Regions from separate parts of the Kitasatospora sp. NPDC001159 genome, predicted to be linked through region 1. Evidence: riboswitches for the same ligand, from Rfam matches in the RefSeq annotation. Region 1 holds a riboswitch; the other holds the start of a gene.
What was found. A riboswitch is a leader RNA that binds a small molecule or an ion and turns the genes downstream of it on or off. The one in region 1 is predicted to bind cobalamin.

Region 2: another riboswitch for cobalamin. It lies ahead of ACWC9T_RS34175 (HoxN/HupN/NixA family nickel/cobalt transporter); the one in region 1 lies ahead of ACWC9T_RS12345 (cobalamin biosynthesis protein).

The regions. Positions count from the first base shown of each region.
Region 1 covers NZ_JBSFJV010000018.1:75,702-83,063, forward strand. The annotation lists gene ACWC9T_RS12330 (hypothetical protein) at 1-1,050, opposite strand, end outside; gene ACWC9T_RS12335 (alpha/beta hydrolase) at 1,720-2,844, opposite strand; gene ACWC9T_RS12340 (hypothetical protein) at 3,021-3,218, shown strand; cobalamin riboswitch at 3,462-3,604, shown strand; gene ACWC9T_RS12345 (cobalamin biosynthesis protein) at 3,703-4,791, shown strand; gene ACWC9T_RS12350 (cobyric acid synthase) at 4,865-6,403, shown strand; gene ACWC9T_RS12355 (putative cobaltochelatase) at 6,400-7,362, shown strand, end outside.
Region 2 covers NZ_JBSFJV010000103.1:17,087-24,448, forward strand. The annotation lists gene aroB (3-dehydroquinate synthase) at 1-610, shown strand, start outside; gene aroQ (type II 3-dehydroquinate dehydratase) at 619-1,047, shown strand; gene ACWC9T_RS34160 (AAA family ATPase) at 1,444-2,328, shown strand; gene ACWC9T_RS34165 (Fpg/Nei family DNA glycosylase) at 2,427-3,236, shown strand; gene ACWC9T_RS34170 (ArsR/SmtB family transcription factor) at 3,324-3,707, opposite strand; cobalamin riboswitch at 3,789-3,981, shown strand; gene ACWC9T_RS34175 (HoxN/HupN/NixA family nickel/cobalt transporter) at 4,014-5,123, shown strand; partial or broken gene ACWC9T_RS34180 (EamA family transporter) at 5,132-5,662, opposite strand; gene ACWC9T_RS34185 (helix-turn-helix domain-containing protein) at 5,636-6,172, shown strand; gene ACWC9T_RS34190 (M24 family metallopeptidase) at 6,595-7,362, shown strand, end outside.

The sequences.
Region 1 (7,362 bases):
GCCCTCGTCCGAGCGCTCCGCCAGCCACAGCAGCGCGTACGGGCGCAGCACCGGCTCGTCCACCGAGGCACGAACCGCCTGCTCGGCCGGTCCGCCGGCCACCCGCAGCGCCTCGAAGGCGAGCCCGCGCACCAACGCGTCGTCGCCCTGGGCGGCCTCCAGCAGCTCGGCCACCGCTCGGTCCGCCGGACGGGCCGCCACCCAGGCGCGGAACTCGGCCCGGGCCGGGCCCGGCGAGTAGTCCGCGCAGGCGTTCAGCAGCTCGAAGGCGCTCTGCTCGATGTGCCCGGCCGCGGTCTGGGCGACCGTGCAGATCTCCTCCAGCTTCGCCCGCACCGCCCAGTGGCCCAGCGGGGACAGCTCGGCGGCATCGTTCCGGCGCACCACGGCGCCGACCGCCGTCAGGCCGTCCAGCATCCAGTCCAGGACGGCGGCCACGTCGGAGGGCGCGGCCGGAGTGTCGATCTGCGGCTCGCGGCAGGTGCCGCGGACGGCGGAGACGGCCGAGGCGGCGTGCGGCACCGGCGACATGCCCGGGCCGCCGAGGGCCGCGCCGACCCGGCGCTCGTCCAGGCCGCGGCGCAGCAGCTCCAGCAGCTCGCTCTCGGCCACCGGGCCGTCCACCAGGTGCAGGAAGGACAGCAGCTGGGGGGCCTGGTCCACGGCCTGCCCGGCCAGCACGGCGAACACGCCGCGCAGCGCGGCGGGCGGCACCGGGGCGAGCAGCGTCCAGGCGTCGAAGAGCCCGGACCAGCCGCGCACCACGGCCTCGTCGTCGTGCTCCCAGGCGTGCAGGCGCCAGCCGGGGCCGGCCCCGCCGTCCCTGGCCTCCACCAGTCCGACCAGCAGCGCCTGCCCCCAGGCCTTGGCGGCGGCGCCGACCGTCATGGCCAGCGCCCGGCCCGCCGCACGGGCGTCCTCCGGGAGCAGCTCGCCACGCTTGTCGACCTCGTCCAGTTCACCGGCCCAGCGGGCGATCCGGACGGCGTCCACCAGCATCCGGCGGGCCAGCGGCGCGAGCTCGGCCGGCGCGGGGAAGCCCTCCGGCATGGGAACCCGGCCCCGCCCGGGCGCCGGCGCGGGCCCCCGCCGCCGGGGTACACCGGCCCCGCCCGGCCTGCCGCCGGAGGGTCGGTGGGCCGTACCGGGGAGACGGGTCACCGTCGCACCGGTACCGATCGTCGGCGGGAGCGGGGCATCACGGTCGCGCGGGTTCCGAGACGTCACGTTGAGCAGTCTTCCCCTTGCACCGGCCTTCTGTCACATCCGGTTGTCCGTGCGTCCGGGCGACCGGGGACGGCACCTCCGCAAGATCGGGCAACAGAGGCAAACCGCCTGGCCGGAAACGTGTGGCGGGGTCATGCCAGGGCTGCGCCGGACCGTCGCGGTGCTCGCTCGCGCAGTCACGCCGCGTGTCGGGCCGGGGGTGCGCGGGGTCGCGGCTGGTGGGAATCCGGCCAGGCGGCATGTGCCAGCGGGTGGGGGTTCGGCACCAGAACTCGGCGGGGCCGACTTCTGGTGCGCGGGCGGGAACGGCGGGCGGGCGTGAACCGGACAGCGAATCGAACAGGGTCCGCGCGGGCGCCCGCGGGCCGCGGGGAGAACCCGCAACCGCCCCGGGGCGACGGTGACGGGGGCGGGGCTGCCGCGCGAGTAGTCGGGTGGGTCGACTTCTCGCGTTCAGGGCCGATGTTGGCCCTGAGGTGAGCCCCGACCGGGTCAGAGGAGGGGGGTGAGCCAGCGGCGGAGGAGTTCGGTGTAGTGGTCGGGGTCGGAGTTCCACAGAGCGGCGTGGTCGGCTCCCGGGAAGGTCTGGAGGTTGACCACGTCGGGGCGGGCGGCGGCGAGGCGCTGGACGGTGCTGAAGGGCGCGATCCGGTCGCTGGGGCTGTGCAGCACCAGGGTGGGGGCGTGCAGGTCCGCGCCCTCGGCGAGGCGGGAGAAGTCGGCCAGGTCGACCCCGGTGCGGCCCTCGGCGGCGAGGGCGCCCAGTTCGGCGGCGACACCGGTGAAGCCGGCCCGGACGGCGCCGCGGCGGGCGGAGGCGGGGAGGTCGAGAACGGGCGAGTCGAGGATCAGCCCGCTGATGGCGTGGGCCCAGGCCGAGCGGGCCGCCGTGTGCAGGACCGTGGTGGCGCCCAGCGACCAGCCGTAGAGGATCACCCGGACCGCGCCGTGGTCGAGCGCCAGCCGTATCGCCGACTCGATGTCGCGCCACTCGGTCGCGCCGAAGTGGCTGAACCCGTCCGGGGAGGCGGGGGCGCCCTCGTCGCCCCGGTAGGTGACGGCCAGGACGGGCAGGCCGAGGCGGTCGAGCACCGGCAGGACCGGCAGGGTCTGCTGGCGGTCGGCCTCGGTGCCGTGGACCAGGATCACCCAGGTGCCGCGCTTGCCGCCGAGGTGCCAGGCTGGGAGGGGGCCCAGCTCACCGTCGGCGCTGGTGTCGGCGAAGGAGAGGCCGAGCGCCTCGGTGGGGTCGCCGAGCAGGACGCGGGGGGTGAAGCGGACCTCGGTGCCGGGCGTGAGGACGCCCCGGTCTGCGCGGACCAGCCGCCGGGTGACGCCCTGCTCGTCACTGTGCAGGATCTCCTCGACCACCGCGTGCCCGTTGTCCTCCCACTCCACGGCCCAGCGGCCCCGCCGCAGGCTCTCCGGGCGGCGGGTGAAGGTGACCCGGCCGGCGGCGAGGGTCAGCACCAGGACGGGCCGGGACTCCTCCTCCACGGGCGTCCCCGTCCCCGCCCCCGGACGGACCATCCGCTCGGAGGCCCGGCGGCCGATCGCCACGACGACCCCGGCCCCGACGGCGACGGCCACCACAACGGCTGCGGTTCCCCAGCGCATATCGTTCCCCGCTCTGTTCCACGGACCGGACGGTGTTCGTACACCAGTTCACCGGGGCCCCGCGCCCCCGGCCACCGGGCTGGGCCGTCCGGGGCATGCGGGAGCAGAAGTGGAAAGGGGATCGTCACACCGGGATGGCCGTCTGCCGGGCGGCGAGGAGGTGCCAGAACCGGGGGGTGAGGGGCGCGGCAGGGGTGCGGGGGCCGCTGGGGGTGCCCCAGTGGGTGGGGGACGTGGTGTTCCTGCTGGAGGACGGGGAGGACGGCGGCCAGGTCGGGTTCGGGGACGGGGACCCGGACCAGACGCACGCCCTCGGCGACCTGTTCCGGGGTCAGGTCGAGACCGACCCGGTGGGCGCGGGCGGCCTCGGGTGAGAACGGCACCGGGGGCGGGGCGGCGACGGGGGCCTTTCTGCGGCGCACGACACCGAACGGTAGGTGCGGCCCTCGGCGCGCCCCAGCCGCCGAACACGCGAAGCGCAGCTGACGAGGCCTCCACCGCGCTGGGCGATCGCACAGCACGACACCCGGTACACCGTGTGACCAACCCCTCCGTGACCTCGGTTGACGCGCGGATCGGCCGCGTGATGGGATCCTTGGGCCAAACGGAGGCATGGAGAGGAAGCCGGTGCGAGTCCGGCGCGGTCCCGCCACTGTCACCGGGGAGCACGCTCGGAAGGTGCCACGGCGGGCCGTCAGTCATTGCTGGCAGGCTGCTGGAAGGCTCCGGGGGTGCGTCCGACCCGGAAGCCAGGAGACTCTCGCCCCCGGTACGTCGATCCAGGGCGCGGACCCTGAGTGAGGACACGCACGCGATGCAGGCTGCCCCGCCCCGTCCGGCTCCGAGCTGCCCGCCGCCGTGCGCCCGCTGACCCGCGCCGCCGCCTTCGCGCTGGGCGCCGTGGCGGGCTACGCCGCCGACGCCCGCTTCGCCGACCCCCGCCGCGGCCACCCGGTCGCCCTCTTCGGCACCGCCGCGACCCGCCTGGAGCGCCGCCTGTGGCGCGACGACCGCGCGGCCGGGACTGCGTACACGGCGCTGTGCGTGGGCGCGGTCGCGGCCGGCGCGCTGGCCCTGGACCGTACGGTGGGCCGCCGTCCGCTGGGCCGGGCGGCACTGGCCGCGGCGGCGACCTGGACGGTGCTCGGCGGCACCTCGCTGACCCGGGAGGCGCGCACCATCGGCCGCTCGCTCGCCGCAGGCGATCTGACGGCCGCCCGGGAGCGGCTGCCGCACCTGTGCGGGCGGGACCCGAGCGCGCTGGACGGGCAGCAGATCGCCCGCGCGGTGGTCGAGTCGGTGGCCGAGAACACCGCCGACGCCGTGGTGAACGCGCTGGCCTGGGGCGCTCTGGCGGGCACGCCGGGGCTGCTGGTCTTCCGCGCGGTGAACACCCTGGACGCCATGGTGGGCCACCGTTCGCCCCGCTACGCCCGCTTCGGCTGGGCCTCGGCCCGGCTGGACGACGTCGCCGGCTGGCCCGGCGCCCGGCTGACCGCGCTGCTGACGGTGGCCGCCGCGCCCGAACCCCGTACCGCCTGGCGGGTCTGGCGCCGGGACGGCTCCGCGCACCCGAGCCCGAACGCGGGCCAGGCCGAGTCGGCCTTCGCCGGCGCGGTGGGCGTACGCCTGGGCGGGACGCTCCGGTACCCGCACGAGCCGAAGGGCGCGCCGGAGCCGAAAGCGACGAGCGACAGGCGACCGACGCAGGAGGGAGCGTCGGAGCGAGGAACGTCGGCTCCGGGTCAGGAGCGCCCGGAGGCGAGTGCGGAGCCACGCGAGCGGGTGGAGCACCGGCCGGTGCTGGGCGAGGAGTTGCGGCCGGTGACGGTGGACGACATCGAGCGGGCCTGCACGCTGTCCCGGCGGGTGGGCGCGCTGGCGCTGGGTACGACGGTCGCGGGCCACGTCCTGCTGCGGCTTCTTATGCGAAGGGGTAGGGCGTGAGCGAGCGTAGCGAGCGAACCATCGACAGGTGCGGATTGTGCGAAGTGCCTGCCGAGCGGAGCGAGGTGGGCGGATGAGGAACGCGCTGCTGGTCGCCGGGACGACCTCGGACGCGGGCAAGAGCGTGGTGACGGCCGGGATCTGCCGCTGGCTGGCCCGCCAGGGCGTGCACGTCGCGCCGTTCAAGGCGCAGAACATGTCGCTGAACTCCTTCGTCACCACCGACGGCGCCGAGATCGGCCGCGCCCAGGCGATGCAGGCGCAGGCCGCCCGGGTGGAGCCGGAGGCGGCGATGAACCCGGTGCTGCTCAAGCCCGGCGCGGACGGCCGCAGCCAGGTGGTACTGCTCGGCAAGCCGGTGGCCGAGGTCGGCGCACTGGACTACCGCGAGCGCAAGCCCGTCCTGCTGGAACGTGCCCTGGAGTGCCTGGCGGACCTGCGCCGCCGCTTCGACGTGGTCGTCTGCGAGGGCGCCGGCTCGCCCGCCGAGATCAACCTGCGCGACCGCGACATCGCCAACATGGGCCTGGCCACCGCGGCCGGGCTGCCCGTCGTGGTGGTCGGCGACATCGACCGCGGCGGGGTGTTCGCGGCGATGTACGGGACGCTGGCGCTGCTGTCGGCCGAGGACCAGCGGCACGTGGCCGGCTGGTTCGTCAACAAGTTCCGCGGCGACGCGCGGCTGCTGGCGCCCGGGCTGGAGATGCTGCACGGGCTGACCGGCCGTCCGGTGCTGGGCACGCTGCCGATGCTGCCGGGGCTGTGGCTGGACGCCGAGGACTCGCTCGACCTGTCGACGGTGGTGGACCGGGTGGACGGCCGCGGACCGCTCGGGGCGGACGTGCTGCGGGTGGCCGTGGTGCGCTTCCCCCGGCTGTCCAACTTCACCGATGTGGACGCGCTGGCGCAGGAGCCGGGCGTGCTGGTCCGCTGGGCGACCCGGCCCGAGGAGCTGGCCGACGCCGACCTGGTCGTGCTGCCCGGTACCCGGGCCACCGTGGCGGACCTCGCCTGGCTGCGCGAACGCGGCCTGGAGCCGGCGCTGAAGGCGCGGGCGGCGGCCGGGCTGCCGATCCTCGGGGTCTGCGGCGGGTACCAGATGCTGGCGCGCTCGATCGACGACGAGGTGGAGTCCGGGGCGGGCGTCGTCGACGGACTCGGGCTGCTGCCGACCCGGGTGCGCTTCGGCGCCGAGAAGGTGCTCGCCCGGCCGGTCGGCCAGGCGTACGGGCAGCGGGTCGAGGGCTACGAGATCCACCACGGGGTGATCGCGGTCGAGGGCGGGGACGGGTTCATCTCCGATGACACCGGGCAGAGCCTGGACGGCTGCCGGGTCGGCTCGGTCTGGGGCACCACCTGGCACGGCGCGTTGGAGAACGACGGCTTCCGCCGCGAACTCCTGCGCGAGATCGCCGAGTTGGCGGGCCGCGCATTCGTGCCGGCGCCGGACACCTGCTTCGCCGACGCGCGCGAGGCCCGGTTGGACCGGCTGGGCGACCTGATCGAGGAGCACGCGGACACCGACGCGTTGTGGAAGCTGATCGAGGGCGGGGTGCCGGCGGCCGGATCGCTGCCGTTCCTGGCCCCCGGAGCACCTGGGAGTGACGCATGACCGACGTCCGCTATCCGTTCACCGCGATCGTCGGCATGGCCGACCTTCGGCTCGGGCTGCTGCTGAACGCGGTCTCCCCGGCCGTGGGCGGCGTGCTCGTGCGCGGCGAGAAGGGCACCGCGAAGTCGACCATGGTGCGCGCGCTGGCCGGGCTGCTGCCCTCCATCGCCACCGTGGACGGCTGCCGCTTCGCCTGCGACCCGGCCGCGCCGGACCCGCAGTGCCCGGACGGGCCGCACACCGATCCGTCCGCTTCGCGACACCCCTCCCAGCTGGTCGAGTTGCCGGTCGGCGTGGCCGAGGACCGGATCGTCGGCTCGCTCGACCTGGAGCGGGCGCTCGCCGAGGGCGTCAAGGCGTACGAGCCCGGACTGCTCGCCAAGGCGCACCGTGGGGTGCTCTACATCGACGAGGTGAACCTGCTCCAGGACCACGTCGTGGACCTGCTGCTGGACGCCGCCGCGATGGGCCGCTCGTACGTGGAGCGCGAGGGCGTGTCGGTGCGGCACGCGGCGCGCTTCCTGCTGGTCGGCACCATGAACCCGGAGGAGGGCGAGCTGCGACCGCAGCTGCTCGACCGCTTCGGCCTCACCGTCGAGATCGCCGCCACCCGGGACCCGGCCGAGCGCGCCGAGGTGGTCCGCCGCCGGCTCGGGTACGACGCGGACCCGGCCGGCTTCGCGGCGCGGTTCGCGGCGGAGGAGCGGGAGCTCGCCGAACACATCACCGCCGCCCGGGAGTTGCTGCCCAAGGTCGAGCTGACGGATGTGGCGCTGCGTCAGATCACCGCCGTCTGCGCGGCGTTCGAGGTGGACGGGCTGCGCGCCGACATCGTGATGGCCCGCACGGCGGTCGCACTGGCCGCCTGGGCGGGACGGACCGAGGTGCTGGAGGAGGACGTCCGCAAGGCCGCCCAGCTGGCCCTGCCGCACCGGCGGCGTCGCAACCCCTTCGACGCT
Region 2 (7,362 bases), on a different contig from region 1:
CCACCCGCCGGTGGGCGTGCTGGCCGACCTCGGCACCCTGGAGACCGTGCCCAAGCACGACTACGTCTCCGGCCTCGCCGAGGTCATCAAGTGCGGATTCATCGCCGACCCGGCCATCCTCGACCTGATCGAGGCCGACCCGGAGGGGGCCAGGACCCCGGCCGGCCCGCACACCGTCGAGCTGATCCGCCGGGCCATCCAGGTCAAGGCCGACGTGGTCTCCGGTGACCTCAAGGAGTCCGGTCAGCGGGAGATCCTCAACTACGGCCACACCCTGGGCCACGCCATCGAGCGCAACGAGCGCTACAAGTGGCGGCACGGCGCGGCGATCTCCATCGGCATGGTCTTCGCCGCCGAACTCGGCCGTCTGGCCGGGCGGTTGGACGACGAGACGGCCGACCGGCACCGCACCGTGCTGGCCTCGGTCGGCCTGCCGCTGAGCTACCGGGCGGACGCCTGGCCGAAGCTGCTGGACGCGATGAAGATCGACAAGAAGTCGCGCGGCGACCTGATCCGCTTCATCGTCCTGGACGGCCTCGGCAAGACCTCCGTGCTGGAGGGCCCGGACCCGTCGCTGCTGGTCGCCGCCTACGCGGAGGTCTCCTCGTGACCCGGGTGATGGTGCTCAACGGCCCCAACCTCGGCCGGCTGGGCAGCCGCGAGCCGGACGTCTACGGCGCCACCTCGTACGCCGGACTGGTCGAGCGCTGCACCGCGCTGGGCAAGGAGTTCGGCTTCGAGGTCGAGGTGCACGAGACCAACTCCGAGCAGCAGATGGTGGAGTGGCTGCACGAGGCGGCCGACGGGCAGGTGCCCGTGGTGATCAACCCGGGCGCGTTCACCCACTACTCGTACGCGATGCGGGACGCCGCCGCGCAGCGCACCGCGCCGCTGATCGAGGTGCACATCTCCAACCCGTACGCCCGGGAGACCTTCCGGCACAACTCGGTGATCGCCGCGGTGGCCTCCGGCACCATCGCCGGCTTCGGGATCGGGTCGTACGAGCTGGCGCTGCGGGCGCTGGCGGAGCAGCTCACCTCGCGGTGAGCTTCGGCCGACCTGAATCGGCGTCGGCTGACGCGAGTTGATCCGAACTGATCTGACCTGATCTGAGCTGACCCGGGCCGCCTGCGGGTTGACGTGAGCTGATGTCGGCCGAGGTCAGAGCGGGTGGGGCGAACCGGCGGCCCGGCAGCGGACTGTGCCCGCTGCCGGGCCGCCGTGTAGTGTCCCCGCTGAGAGGTGTCGGGAGGTGCCGTGACGCAGTACGCCGGAGGTGGGCAGGTCCCGCCGCGTCCCGCCGCTCCGCCGGTGCCACCGGGGAGCGGTACGGGGGTCTCCCCGTCGGGGGCGCCGGTTCCGCCGCCTCCTCCGCCGCCTCCGCCGCCTCCGCCGCCTCCGTCGGTTCGGCCGCCGGCCGCTCCGGCGCCTTCCGCCGGTCCTGTGGCTGCCCCGGCTCCCGGGCCGGTGCCCGCTCCGGTTCCCGCCGCCGTTCCGGTACCGCCGCCTCCGGTCGCGCCCGCACCCGCTCCGGCACCTGCTCCGGCACCTGCTCAGGCTCCGGCACCTGCTCAGGCTCCGGCACCTGCTCAGGCTCCGGCACCTGCTCAGGCACCGGCGCCCGCTCAGGCACCCGCCGCACCCGCTCGGGCCGCGGCGCCGCAGCCCGCGCCGAGTGCGCCCGTGCCGGCCGGGGGCACCGGGCACTTCGTGCTGCCCACCGGCACGCCCGTCCAGCTCCCCGCCCACCCGCTGCAGCGGCACGCGCCCGCCGGGCCGATCGCCGTGCTGCTGATCGGCCCCGCCGGGGCGGGCAAGACCACCGTCGCCCGGTACTGGGCCGAGCGCCGGGCCACCCCGACCGCCCACATCAGCCTGGACGACGTCCGCGAGTGGGTGCAGTCCGGCTTCGCCAACCCGCAGTCCGGCTGGAACAACGCCTCCGAGGCCCAGTACCGGCTGGCCCGCCGCACCTGCGGTTTCGCCTGCCGCAACTACCTGGCCAACGGCATCTCCTGCATCATCGACGACGCCGTCTTCCCGGACCGCCCGGCGATCGGCCTCGGCGGCTGGAAGCGGCACATCGGGCCCGGCATGATCCCGGTCGTCCTGTTGCCCAGCCTGGACTCGGTGCTGCAGCGCAACGCCCGCCGCAGCGGCAACCGGCGGCTCGGCGACGAAGAGGTGGCGCGGATCCACGGCCGGATGGCCGGCTGGTACAACTCCGGGTTGCCGATCATCGACAACTCCTACCTGGACATCGCCGGGACGGCCGCCGAGCTGGACCGGGTGATCCTGGCCCGGCTGATGGGCATGCCGGTCCGCTGACGGGTGCCCTCGCTGACCTGCGGCTTCGTGGAGCTGTCGGTGGCGGCTGCGATGATGGACCCCGTCCTGCCGTACGACTTCTGGGGGAGCTGACGCCCGTGCCGGAAGGCCACATCATCCACCGCCTCGCCGTAGAGAACCGGAAGGCCTTCGGCGACCGCCCGGTCCAGGTCTCCAGCCCGCAGGGCCGGTTCGCCGACGAGGCCAAGGTGATCGACGGGCAGCTGCTCACCGGGGCCGAGGCCACCGGCAAGCACCTCTTCCTCGGCTTCGAGGAGGGCGCCTGGGTCCACATCCACCTGGGCCTCTACGGCGGCTTCACCTTCGGCACCGGCCCCGCACCCGACCCGGTCGGCCTGATCCGGCTGCGGCTGGCCAACGACGACGGCTACGCCGACCTGCGCGGCCCCAACACCTGCAAGCTGATCACCGACGCCGGGAAGGCGGCCGTCGCCGCCCGGCTCGGCCCCGACCCGCTGCGCGCCGACGCCGACCCGGAGGCCGCCTGGCGCCGGATATCGGGCAGCCGGACGACCGTCGCCGCGCTGCTGATGGACCAGAAGGTGCTGGCCGGCGTCGGCAACGTCTACCGCGCCGAGGTGTTGTTCCGGCACAACATCAACCCGCACCGGGCCGGCCGCGACCTCACCCGCCGCGAGTGGGACGCGATCTGGGCCGACCTGGTCGCGCTGATGCACGAGGGAGTCGCCGCCGGCCGGATCGACACCGTCCGCCCCGAGCACACCCCCGAGGCGATGGGCCGCCCGCCCCGGGTGGACGACCACGGCGGCGAGGTCTACGTCTACCGCCGCGCCGCGATGCCCTGCCTGGTCTGCGGCACGGACGTCCGGACCGAGGAGCACGCCGCCCGCAACCTGTTCTGGTGTCCGACCTGCCAGACGGCCTGACCAGCTGATCCGCCAGTCGGCCGGCTCGCACTCATCAGGGCGGCTCGCGGCGCCGCTTCACGCGGGACGGGCGGCCCCGAGTCTCGGTCAGCCCGCGGCCGCGGTGGGCTCGTGGCGCTCGGTGGCGGCGCACTCGTCGAGGAGAGGGCGCGTGCTGTCGTCCACGAGCCGGTAGCGCACCACGCGTCCGTCCTTCTCCCCGGTGACCACGCCCGCCGTGCGGAGCAGCCGCAGGGCCTGGGAGACGGCGGGGTCGCGCATGCCGGTGGCAACCGCCAGGTCGGTGACGGCGAGCGGCCCGGCCCGGTGCAGGGCGAGCAGCAGGGCGAGCCGTCCGGGGTCGGAGAGCAGGGAGAACCGCTCGGCCCAGGACCGGACGTGCGCGGTGTCGCCGATGGCGGCGATGGCCTCGCAGACCCGGTGTCCGTCGATGGTGCGGTGGCCCGCGCGGTCGGCCGGTACGAGATGCATGCGCACATTCTTGCAGGCAGGGGCTTGTGATCCTGAACACCTGCACAAGTGCGCAGCCTTGCGAGGGTGGCGTCGGGCCCTTACGGTGTTCCCCGCCGTGGTGCTCGGGAAGACCGGTGACGGACCCTCAGGGGTCCCAGTCCGGAGCGGCCCTCGCCACTGTGATCGGGGGAGAGTTGTCCGAACCCACGTGCCACTGGGCGCCTCGTGCGCCTGGGAAGGCGGGTCCGGAAGCCCCGTAAGCCAGGAGACCGGCCACGGCATCTCACGAAGTCATTCCACGAGGTGCTGGAGCGTGATCCGAAGATGACCCTGCCCGCAACCGCCACTCCTGCTGAGGCGGCCCCCGCCGTCCTGCCCACCTTCAGGTGGAAGCGCGAGGACACCATCCGCACGGCCGGGCTGATGGGGGTGATCCTGGCCATGCACGTGGTGGCCTTCGGGACGCTCATCTTCCTGGTCGCGCCCCACAACTACGCGGTCGGTACCCAGGTCTTCGGGGTGGGCCTGGGCATCACCGCGTACACCCTCGGCATGCGGCACGCCTTCGACGCCGACCACATCGCGGTGATCGACAACACCACCCGCAAGCTGATGGCGGACGGCAAGCGGCCGGTCTCGGTCGGCTTCTGGTTCGCCCTCGGGCACTCCTCGATGGTGGTCGTCATGGCCGCCCTGGTGGCGGGCGGCGCCCAGCTGGCGAACACGCTGATGGACGACGAGTCGACCACCCACAAGTGGCTCGGGATGGTCGGCACCACCACCTCCGGCGTCTTCCTCTACCTGATCGGCGCGCTCAACCTGGCGGCGCTGCTCGGCATCATCAAGGTGTTCCGCGCGATGCGGACCGGGCAGTACGACGAGGCGGAACTGGAGCAGCACCTCAACTCGCGCGGCTTCATGGCGCGGGTGCTGAACCGGGCGACGCGCTCGATCACCCGCCCCGGGCAGATGTTCCCGGTCGGCATGGTGCTGGGCCTGGGCTTCGACACCGCGACCGAGGTCACCCTGATGGTGATGGCCGGCTCGGGCGCGGCGGCCGGGCTGCCCTGGTACGCGATCGTCTGCCTGCCGCTGCTGTTCGCGGCCGGGATGAGCCTGTTCGACACCCTGGACGGGACGTTCATGAACTTCGCGTACCAGTGGGCCTTCTCCAACCCGGTGCGCAAGGTGTACTACAACCTGACCATCACCGGGCTGTCGATCGCGGTGGCCTTCATCATCGGCACCATCGAGCTGGTCGGCGTGCTGCACGAGAAGCTCGACCTGACCGACCCGGTCACCGGGTTCATCGCGGACATCTCACTGGACAACGTCGGGTACGCGATCGCCGGGCTGTTCGTGGTGGTGTGGGCGATCGCGATCGCGTACTGGAAGCTGGCCGGCGTCGAGAAGCGCTGGACGCTCGCGGAGTAGCCCGTCGGTCACGCTGCCGCGAGCAGCAGCGTGCCCGCGACGGCGAGCCCGGCGCCGACCACCTGGACCGGGCGCAGCCGCTCCTTCGGCACCCCGCGCGCCAGCAGCGCGGTGACCACGGGGTAGAGCGAGGCGAGCACGGCGGCCACCGCCGCCGAGCCGCCGTGCGAGGCCGCCGCGTACGTGGCGTTGCCGGCGACGTCGGCCAGCCCGATGCCGGTGAGCAGGGGGCAGCCGGGGGCGCAGCTCCGACAGCAGTCCGGAGGTGTCGGTGCCGCGCGGCCGATCAGCAGCGCGGCGCCGCCGACGGCGATGTTGACGAGCCGCTGGACGCACAGTACGAGCAGCAGCCCGCCGCCGGCCGAGGCGTGGGCGATCAGGGCCATGTTGGCGCCGAAGCCGAACGCGGCGGCCAGGGTGAGCAGCAGGGCCCTGCGGGCGGCGGACGGCCCGCCGCGTTCGGGTCCGCCGGCCAGCACCACGCCGGTGACGGCCACCGCGATGCCGGCCATCTGGACGGGACCGGGCTGCGCGCCGAGCGCGGCCACACCCTGGACGCCCTCGCCGCCCGCTCCGGAGTGAGCCGCGGCATGATCGTCCAGATCGAGCAGGGTCGCACCAACCCAAGTGTGGCCACCGTGGTCCGGCTCGGCGACGCGCTCGGTGTCTCGATCGCCACGCTGCTCGACTACGAGGAGGGCCCGGACGTCCGGATCATCCCCGGTGACCAGGCCGTCCCGCTCTGGACCGGGGTGCGCGGCGGGACCGGCACCCTGCTGCACGGGATCGAGGCGCCCGGGCCGCTGGAGCTGTGGGAGTGGCGGATGGAACCGGGCGAGGAGTACTCCTCGGAGCCGCACCCGGCCGGGACGGTGGAGACCGTCCGGGTCGACGAGGGCGAGCTGACCCTGGTGCACGACGGCGCGGACCACCCGGTGCCGGCCGGTAGCACGGTCTCCTTCGACGCCTCGTACGCGCACGTCTACCGCAACGCGGGGGAGCGGGTGCTGCGGCTGACCATGGTGGTGTCGGTCCCGCCGCCGCGCTGAGGCCGCTTGTCGCGGCCCGAAGCGGCGCCTTCCCGGAGTGAGGAGGCGCCGCTTCGGCTTGTCGTCAGTGCGGTTGCCGTAGCGCCACGGCGCACGCGCCGGGGCACGCACTGCTGCGCCAACTCCATCCGACCGCCCGCCGTTCGGCCGCCGCCCCGACCGGCACCCCCTGCGCGGCGACCGGGGTGCAGCAGCTCGGCTGCACCGCGGAGGGGCTGGACGTCGACGCAGTGTGGCGGGCGGTGGCGGGAGTGGGCTGTTCGGCAGCTCCGCGGAGGCGGCAGCATGCGGGGAGCGGGGGGTTGGAGCGGATCGCGGAGAGGGCGAATCCGCCGGGCGGGCCGGAGCGCGAGAACGCCCCGGGTGCGTCTCGTGGCGGCGCTCGGCGGGCGGTTTGGGGTGGGGCTTCGTAGGCTCGACGCATGGCGGATACGTACGCAGGTCGGCGGGAGCGGGTGAGGGAGCACTGCAGTGCGGCCGGGGCCGATGCGGCGCTGGTTACTCGGGCGGCGAACGTGCGGTATCTGACGGGCTGCGCGCCCTGTGGGGCGACCTTGCTCCTGACCCGGGAGCGGGCGCTGCTCGCGTTGCCGGACGACCTGCCGCCGGACGACTCGGGGGAGCACCTGATCGTCGCGGACGTCACCCAGGTGCCGGTGTCGGCAGGGACGGACACCGCGCTGGCCGCCGCTGCCGCCGCCGCGCGGCTGGGGGTGCGGGACCTGGCGGTGGAGGAGCACGACCTGTCCGTCACCCGGCACCGGGCGGTGGGGGGCCTGGCGGAGGGCGCCCGGCTGGCGGACCTCGGCCAGGTGGTGGAGCGGCTACGGGTGGTCAAGGACGAGCACGAGATCGCCGACCTGCGGATCGCCGCCGAGATCGCCGACCAGGCACTCGGCGAGCTGCTGGAGTCGATCCTGGTCGGCCGTACCGAGCGGCACCTCGCGATGGAGCTGGAACGCCGGATGATCGACCACGGGGCCGACCGGGCCGCCTTCCCGGTCTCGGTCGGCACCGGCAACCACTCCGGCCAGCCCGCCCACCAGCCCACCGACCGCCGGGTGGAGGAGGGCGACTTCCTCACCGTGGTGATGGGCGCCCAGTACCGCGGCTACGGCATCTCGACCGCCCGGACCTTCGTGATCGGCGCCGCCCCCGAGCCCTGGCAGGTCGAGCTGCACCGGCTGGTG